4 regions of the Arhodomonas sp. AD133 genome follow, and region 2 is predicted to be linked to each of the others. Evidence: predicted binding sites of a transcription regulator. Region 2 holds the regulator's gene; each other region holds the start of a gene.
The links. Region 2 encodes FliA, which starts transcription of late flagellar genes. Its sites were predicted from a motif close to GCTAAAGTTNNNNNNNNNNCNGCCGATA; they were not measured.
Positions count from the first base shown of each region.

Region 1 (2,203 bases), on a different contig from region 2:
ACGTGGGCGGCGAGATCGGACGCATCGAACTTCGCGAGAAAATCGTCTGCCCCCACCTTTTTCACCATCGCCTCATTGAATACGCCCGACAGGGAACTGTGCAGAAGCACCTTGATGCCTTTCAACTGCTCGTCGGCGCGAATCCGGGTAGTAAGCGTATAGCCGTCCATGCGTGGCATCTCGATGTCCGAGATCACCAACGCAAGCGTGTCGATCCCGCCATCTGCCGCCGCCTCGCGAAGCCAGGCGAGCGCATCCTCGCCATCTTTCGCCACTGCTACCCGCCAGCCCAGCGGCTCCAGAGAGCGCCGGATCTGGTTACGGGCGACGCTGGAGTCATCCACCACGAGCAGTTGATCCCGAGAGGACTGGACACCGGCCGACACCCCTTCACGTACGGTCTGATCCGCCGGGTCGCCGAGCACGTCCACCAGCACCTTCTCCACATCGATGATCTGCACGAGGACACCGTCCACCCGTGTCACGGCCGTAACGTAGCCACGGTCCGCAACGTGGGCCGGCGGCGGGAGCACGTGTTCCCAGCTGATGTTGACGATGCGGTCCACCCCATCCACCAGAAACCCCTGCACGGTGCGGTTGTACTCGGTGACCACGACCGATTCACCCACCCCGGCATCACGGACGCCGATGGTTTCGCCGAGGCTGATAATGGGTACCGTCTGGCCGCGTACGTGGGCGACACCGCGAATCCCCGCGCGGGAATCCGGCATGACGGTCAGGCGCGGCGCGCGGATCACTTCCCGGATCTTGAAAACGTTGATGCCGAAGTTGCGCTTGCCGAGCTGGAACAGCAGCATCTCGAACCGATTGTGTCCGGCAAGCTGCGTGCGCTGGTCCACGCTACCCATCGTAGTCGCCATGTCCGTTCCATCCCGCCGCGTTTGCATTTCCCCTGCCGCCTGTAACGGCCGGCTCCCGCCAAACTGTAGCCCACGGCTCGTCGTCGAACGCGCACACGCGATACCCTCGTTGTGAATACAATCACAATTTCACTGGCATGATGGTCATTGCCGATAACGACGGAAACGGGGGGTGGCAACCGTGAACGGGGCTCGAAGTCGATTCAGTGACACGATGTCTGGCTCGTCCGGTGGTCAGGTACGGCAAGCGCGTTTCGACACAGCCCGGCTGCCGGAGTACGAACGATTGGACGCCAGGCAGACCATACGGCCCCCCCACCTTCGGATCACTCCAGCCCGGAATGCGGCCGGCGACTGCGCCGCAACGGCCGACGCCTGGCGACTGGGCGACTGCGCCCTGGGCGTGTCACGGTTCACTGCGCAGACGGTAATCCGTGACCGGCATCTCGTCTCACGGCACGCGCTGGAATGCTACAACGTGCTGGTCCCGCTTCAGGGTATTATCGATACCGAAACCGAAGGTCGGCGAACCCGGCTGCATCCCGGTGACATCCTCGTCGAGGATACGCGACGCACCAAGCAGTCGTTCTATCACGGCGGAACGCTGTTGTTGTTCCGCGTCCCGCATTACAGGCTTGTCGGCACCGCTACACCCACCGACCTGCACGGCCGTGTGTTGCGGGCAGCGATGCCGCAAACCGCCCTGCTGCGCGAGCACCTTGTCGCATTGCACGAGGAATGCCGCCTGCTCCACGAGCACGATATCCCCGCCGTCATTCACGCTACCACCAGACTCATCGCCGCCGCAGTGGCACCGGCAGGACCCGAGCCGACCCAGCCGATGTCACTGAGAGAACGCCTGGAACGCTACATTCACACGCATCTGTCGGACCCGGCGCTCGACGCCGACGCGCTGCAGCGACAGTTCAATGTCTCGCGAACCCGCCTCTACGAGCTCTTCCGTACCGAGGGCGGGATCAGCAAGTACATTCGCGTACGACGACTCGATCAGGCAGCGTCGTGGCTGACCGACCCGACGCGGGCGGCACACACCATTCAGCAAATCGCCTTCGAAGCCGGATTCCGCAACGAACGTCAATTCCAGCGCGCGTTCCGGCAGCGCTTCGGCGTGACTGCCCAGGCCATTCGCAACGCGCCCGCCGCACGCATTCGCCAGCTGTCGTCCTCCCCGAGCCCCGCCGACGAGGTCGCGGGAAACCCTCCCTGAGATCGGGCATCCTGAGTGTCATTGCCGGGAAGCGTTCGATGACACTTCCCGGTCGCCCCCCGATTCCAATCTGGCGCAGCCCTGAGCGGTGCCA
Region 1 covers NZ_JBNAZM010000004.1:54,417-56,619, reverse strand. The annotation lists gene ACPEES_RS03785 (chemotaxis protein) at 1-881, opposite strand, end outside; gene ACPEES_RS03780 (AraC family transcriptional regulator) at 1,096-2,109, shown strand.
Region 1: ACPEES_RS03785 (chemotaxis protein) is a predicted target of FliA. The motif match lies at 924-951, and genes of this name have one in related genera.

Region 2 (2,203 bases):
CTGACTGAGCTTGCGGAACTCGTCGGCGGAAAGCTCACGACGGCGGAAGCGTTGCCACTGCTCGTGGAGCGAGTTGCCCTGCGCGCGCAGCTCGTCCACCAGGGGAAGGCTCGTCTCGATCGCCTCGAGGGTTCGATGCGCGGAGCTCTCGGTCACGTCGATGACATGGTTCAGCCGTTGCCTGGCGTCGGGAATCTCGCTGGAAGCGATGTCCGACAGACGGCTGTCCACGCGGAAAGACTTGAGTGCCTCGTGGAGCTCGCGGGTGAGCACGCCGATCTCGCGGAAGAGCTCCGTTTCGCGCAATCGGGTCAGCTCATCGATGGTCTCCTGGATCCCCTGTTCGTCACCGCCCTCGATGCGCTCGATGAGATCGCGGGCGAGCGCCAGGTATTGCTGGCTGCGGTCGTCGGTCGTCATGGCGCTAGCCCCCCGCATTGATGCGCTCGAAGATCTTCTCGATCTTCTCCTTGAGCGTCACGGCAGTGAAGGGCTTGACGATGTAACCGTTCACACCCGCCTGGGCGGCAGCGATGATCTGCTCCCGCTTGGCCTCGGCAGTGACCATGAGCACCGGCAGGTCGGCCAGATCCGGATCGGCGCGCACACCCTTTAGCAGGTCCATGCCGCTCATGCCCGGCATGTTCCAGTCCGTGATGAGAAAATCGAACCCGCCGCGCTGTAGCATCGGCAACGCGGTGTTGCCGTCGTCGGCTTCGGAGATGTTCTCGAAGCCGAGATCACGGAGCAGATTCCGGATGATCCGACGCATCGTGGAGAAATCGTCCACGACGAGGATCTTCATGTTCTTGTTCAATGCCACGCTATTCCCCCTGAGCGAATTCGCGGTAACCGTGCCGGCGGCCGGCGCCTCTCGGGTGCGGAGGGCCGCCGGAGATGCACTCTCACCTCTCTATCCAATCGGCAAGGTGCGCACGAAGCTTTAGCATGATCTTGCCGTGAATCTGGCTGATGCGGGATTCGCTGACACTGAGCACCTCGCCGATCTCGCGCAGATTGAGCTCCTCATCGTAATAGAGTTGCATCACGAGCTGCTCGCGCTCGGGCAGCTTGGCGACGGCTGCAGCGAGATCCGCGCGGAAGCCCCGGTCGGCGAGCACATCCTGCGGCGACGGGCCGTCGCCCTGGGGCTCGTGGGCCTCGCCGGTCGTCGGATCCTCCTGGTCGATGCTGAACAGCCGGGCGCTGGCAGCGTCGGTGAGCGTAGCGTGGTACTCGTCCAGCGACACCCCGAGCCGCTGAGCCACCTCCGCATCCCTCGGCTCGCGTCCGAGCTCGTGCTCCAGCGCCTGGATCACCTCGCCCGCCTCGCGCGAGCGCCGGTGCACCGATCTCGGCGTCCAGTCGAGGCGACGTATCTCGTCGAGCATGGCGCCGCGAATGCGAATGCCCGCATAGGTCTGAAAGCTCGCCCCCTGCCCGGCATCGAACTGGCGGGCGGCCTCGAGCAACCCTACCATGCCGGCCTGGATCAAATCCTCGAGCTGCACGCTCGGCGGCAGGCGGTTGGCGAGGTGATGCGCGATTCGACGCACGAGCGGCGCGTGGCGCACCAGCAGATCGTCACCGCATTGTCCCTGCACGGCTTCGTACATCGAGGGTCCGTTCATCCCGCGAACTCCCCTACCCGGCTGCCATAGCGGATCACCCGCTCGACGAAGAACTCGAGCTGGCCGTCGGCACGGCTCGGCAGCGGCCACTGCTCCACGCGATCGGCGAGTGCCTGGAACGCCCGGCCCGACGGGCTACCCGGATACAGCGACACCACCGGTCGCTGGCGCTGCACGGCTGCGCGCAGGCGCTCGTCCTCCGGGATAGCGCCGGCGTACTCCACGGTGACGTCGAGAAAGCGGTCGGTGACCCGCGCGAGCTTGCCATAGAGGTCCTGGCCCTCACGCGGCCCGGGCACGCGGTTGGCCACCATGTGAAAGCGCGTCACGCCGTGGTCGCGGTTGAGTACCTTGATGAGCGCGTAGGCATCGGTAATGGACGAGGGCTCGTCGCAGACCACCACGAGCACCTCGCGGGCGGCACGCGCGAAGCTCATCACCGAATCGGAGATACCCGCCGCCGTATCCACCAGCAGGTAATCCAGGTCCACGGACAGGTCGCTGAAGCTGCGGATGAGTCCCGCGTGCTCCGCCGGGGAGAGCTCCGCCATGCGCTGGGTACCCGACGACGC
Region 2 covers NZ_JBNAZM010000027.1:56,531-58,733, reverse strand. The annotation lists gene ACPEES_RS14785 (protein phosphatase CheZ) at 1-420, opposite strand, end outside; gene cheY (chemotaxis response regulator CheY) at 425-805, opposite strand; gene ACPEES_RS14775 (RNA polymerase sigma factor FliA) at 906-1,631, opposite strand; gene ACPEES_RS14770 (MinD/ParA family protein) at 1,628-2,203, opposite strand, start outside.

Region 3 (2,203 bases), on a different contig from region 2:
TCGCCGAGGCGATCTGGTCGGTCTCGCTGCTTTGCTCGCGTACCGATTTCTGGGTCTGGGCGGCGACGTGATTGAGCTCGTCGGCAGCGGAGGCGAGCTGGTGGGTGGTGCCGTTGACCTCGGAAATCGCCCGGCGAACCTTGTCCACGAAGGCATTGAACTGCTCGGCGAGATCCGCCATCTCGTCGCGCCCGTGGACCGGCAACCGTTGCGTGAGGTCGCCCTCGCCGGCGGCGATATCGCGCATCTTCTCGGTCACGTTGACGATGGGACGTGTCAGGTAACGGGCAATCAGCAGCGCCACGCCAACGACCAGCACCACCAGGACGACGCCGGCGACGAGCATCTTCACCGTCACGCGGTTCGCCGCGGCCATCATTTCACTTCGCGGGATGAGGCCGATGAACTTCCAGCCAAGCTCGGGCGAGGTGTAGACGTTGGCCTGGTAGGCCTCACCATCGATGGATACCAGCAGGCTGCCACCATCACGTTCGGCGAGCTTTCCATAGGCATCGCCGTCGAGCTCACCGAGTGCCTCGAAGTTGTGCGCCGGATTGCGCGGGTCCACCAGCACGGTGCCGGAATCCTCGACCAGCATGAGATACCCGCTGTCGCCGAACTGGATCTGCCGGACACGTTCGGTGAGCGCCGCCAGCGAGACGTCCAGGCCCTGGGCACCGATCACGGTGCCGTCTTCACCGCGGACCGTGCGGGCGAGGCTCACGAGTGTGGCATCGTCGGTTTCGAAGTAGTACGCCCCGGTCATCACGACGTCACCGGGTGAGGCCATTGCCTTTTTGTACCAGGGCCGCGCACGGGGATCGTAGCGTGCACCACTCTCACCCTTCGGCCACTGGACGAAACCGCCCTCCTCCGTGCCCATGTAGACATAGGCGAAGCCGGGATGCGTCTCGGCGAAGCGCTCGTAGACCCGGTAGATGTCCGCCTCCACGCCGCCATTGCGCTCCGGCGTCATCTGCACGCTCTCGGGGTTATCAACGTAGCCGGTAATCCCCCCGCCGGCTGAGCGCACCGCCGGATTCCGCGCCAGATAGGCGGTGTTCTGGGAGACCTGCTCGAAGAATCCGGTCAGTGCCGCATCCACCTGCCGGATCTCGCGCAGGCTGGCCTTCGTGAACCCCTCGACTGCGTTGTCGCGAGCCTCACCGACCGCAATCAGGACCATGGCCGTCACGGCCACGATGATCGTGCCCCCAAACGCGAGCATCAGCTTTCGCGCGATGGACATGAAGCATTGCCCCCTTCTGTGCTACGTCGTTGTCGCCCCGGCTTGTCGCAGCACGTGTCGACACGTGCTGCGCAACGTTTCCCAAACAGGGCAACGGCAGCGAGCGGCCGAACTTGACGCCGTTCGTCGCATCGCGGTTACTAACCTTGCAGGCAGTATTGTCAGGTCTCAGTGGCGGTGTGCGCCGCTGTTCGCTTCGACAGGCCTTCGTGGTATGCCGCCACAACGGGCTTGCGATATTCCGAGTCACTCGCTTCGATGGTCAGTGGCGCGAGGAGCGTGGTGCAGCATGGACTGCATGAGTGACGAGCAACGCAGACCACAGCGGCGCACACGGCCACCCGCAGGGCGCCACTGCGCGGCGCCTCGCCAGCGTTGCGTTCGCTTGACGTGGGGCTCGCCACGCCAGCGCTCACGCGCCTTGCCGAGCCACCGCGCAGTGGCGCTGAGACCTGACAATACTGCCTGCAAGGTTAGTTCAGTGACGCAGGGTCCCGGCGAGCTCCACGGTCAGACGCGCGAGCGTGGCGATGGCCCGCTCCGCGTCATCCCCCCAGGGCACGGCCGTATTGAGCCGGATGTAGTCGCGGAAGCTACCCGAGGCGGAGAAAAGGTGGCCCGGCATGATGCCGACCCCCTCTGCCAGCGCCCGTTCGTGGAGTAGCGCGGCGTCGACGCCACCCGGCAACCCCACCCACAGGACGTAGCCGCCGCGAGGGCGGCTGACGGTGCTCCCCCGCGGGAACGTCCGGCTGACTGCCGCGATGAAACGCTGCACCTGCTCGGAGTAGGCGCTTTGCAGCCGCCTTATATGGCGATCATAGCCGCCGCTCGACATGAACTCCGCGACTGCCATCTGGCAGATCGGCGGGCTGCTCACGCTGCTGAAGGACTTCAGGAACTCCACGCTGTTCTCGAAGCGCCCCGGCGAGCACCACCCCACACGCAGCCCGG
Region 3 covers NZ_JBNAZM010000002.1:119,497-121,699, reverse strand. The annotation lists gene ACPEES_RS02010 (methyl-accepting chemotaxis protein) at 1-1,249, opposite strand, end outside; gene ACPEES_RS02005 (PLP-dependent aminotransferase family protein) at 1,728-2,203, opposite strand, start outside.
Region 3: ACPEES_RS02010 (methyl-accepting chemotaxis protein) is a predicted target of FliA. The motif match lies at 1,341-1,368, and genes of this name have one in related genera.

Region 4 (2,203 bases), on a different contig from region 2:
CTCGTCGGCGTGAGCACCGTCCATGCTTTCGGCCACGCGCATGACAAGGGCAGTCGCCGCCTCGAGCTCGACGGCGAGATCGGCGAGCACCTGCTGCATGAGCGGCTGGTCCACGAGCGCGGCGCCGAACGCACGCCGTCCGCGGCAGTGGTGCCACGCCCGCACCAGCGCCTGACGCATCATCCCCACCGGCGCGGTGGCGGCATCGAGGCGTGTCTGCTGCACCATTTCCAGGATCGTGCGAACACCGCGCCCGGGCTCGCCCACGCGCTGCGCCCACGTCTCGTCGAACTCGATCTCCGCGGAGGCGTTGCTGCGGTTACCGCACTTGTCCTTGAGACGCTGCAGATACAGCGGGTTGCGGCTGCCGTCAGGCCGCCAGCGGGGCACGAGGAAACACGTGAGGCCCTCGTCGAGCTGGGCGAGGGTCAGGAACGCATCGGACATGGGCGCGGAGCAGAACCACTTGTGTCCGGTGAGCACGTATTCGCCGGCGCCGTCGGCGGGCCGGGCGCGCGTGGTGATCGCCCGCACGTCCGAACCGCCCTGCTTCTCGGTCATGGCCATGCCGAACGTCACGCCGGACTTGTCTCCGGCGGGCAGCGCGCGGGCGTCGTAGGCAGTGCTCAACACCCGCGGCAGCCAGTCCTCCGCCAGCGCGGGCTCGCACCGCAGTGCCGGCACCACCGCATGCGTCATGGTGACGGGGCAGCACACGCCCTGCTCCGGCTGGGTGAACAGATACATGCCGGCGACGTGCGCGACATGCCCGCCTGCGCCTGCCTGACGCCACGCCACGCCATGGAGGTCGTGGCCGATGGCGAGCGCCATGAGCGCATGATACGTCGGATGATAGCGCACCTCGTCGATGCGCCGTCCGCCGGCATCGAAGGTCTCCAGCTCCGGCGGATACCGGTTCGCCAGCGCCGCCTGCTCGAACCAGTAGACGCGCCCGGTCTCCGAGCCCAACGCCCGCAGCCAGCCCGGCACCCAATCGGGCGCGCTGCGCATGACCGCCTCGCGCAGGGGGCGATCCGTGGTCCAGGCGTCGTAATCATCCATGGGCGCCGGCTGATTGTGCACTTCATGGGTTCGCAACCAGGTACGGGGGCGGTGATAGGTCATGGGCACACTCCCCAACGGCGTGGCTGGCTTCCGCCGCGCGACAGGCACGGCGCCTGCGCCTCTGTGTCGACTATAGTCCGGGTGTACGTGTTCCAGAAGCCGGGCAATCGGTGTGCCGCCGGCGCCGCAGATGCATCGCCGTCTCAAGATCGAGAGGCATCGGACGATACATTGATAAGCAAGGCCAAAAAAACAATAAGCAAAAGTTCGAACTACGCGCGTCGGGGGGCAACAAGATGTCGAATTGGTGGCGGGATCTGTCGTTTCGCTGGAAACTCGCGGCGCCGGTCGCCGTGTTGACGGTCATTCTGGCAGCGGTGGTCGGTTTCTCGATGATGCTGCTATCGGAGATGACCGGCGACGCCCGGACTTTCTCCGATGCACTCATGCCCGGCAGCTCGCTGGTGCTGGAAGCCGACCGGGATCTGCACCAGTCGATGATCGCGCAAATGCGTGGCGTGCTCGCGGATTCCGCCGCGGCGCGGCGCGAGCAGCGCGACACCTACGCCGAGAACCTGGCACAGGCACGCGAGCGTGTGAAGCGATCCGCTGCGGCGCTAGGCCGTGCTGAAACCACGAAGATGGCGAAGACGTTCGCCACGGATGTCACGCGCTGGGAGGAGATCGGCACCGAGGTCCGGCGCCTGGCCGATGCCGGTCGCACTGACGCGGCGCTCGCACTGGCGCTGGGTGACGGCAAGGCGGCATTCGACAAGGCGCGCAATCACCTCGACCGGATGACCGAGCGGGTCGGCACACTGTCCGCCGGAGTCGCCGAAAAGGTAGCCGGCGACGCGGCGTCCAACCGCTGGAACCTGCTGGCGGCATTGGCGCTCGGGCTCATCGTCTGCGCATTCGTCCTGATCAGGGTGCCGGGTATCGTGCTGCGCCCGTTGCGGCAGATGTCGGAACGTGTCGAGAACCTCTGCAGCGGCGACGGCGATCTCACCCTGCGACTCGCCAACCCCGCGGGCGATGAAATCGGGCGGCTTTCGGACCGCATCGACGAATTCCTCGACATGCTCAACGACACGATCGGTCGCGCAGCCGATACGACACGCCAGGTCTCGGCGTCGGC
Region 4 covers NZ_JBNAZM010000006.1:51,198-53,400, reverse strand. The annotation lists gene ACPEES_RS05480 (acyl-CoA dehydrogenase family protein) at 1-1,125, opposite strand, end outside; gene ACPEES_RS05475 (methyl-accepting chemotaxis protein) at 1,362-2,203, shown strand, end outside.
Region 4: ACPEES_RS05475 (methyl-accepting chemotaxis protein) is a predicted target of FliA. The motif match lies at 1,267-1,294, and genes of this name have one in related genera.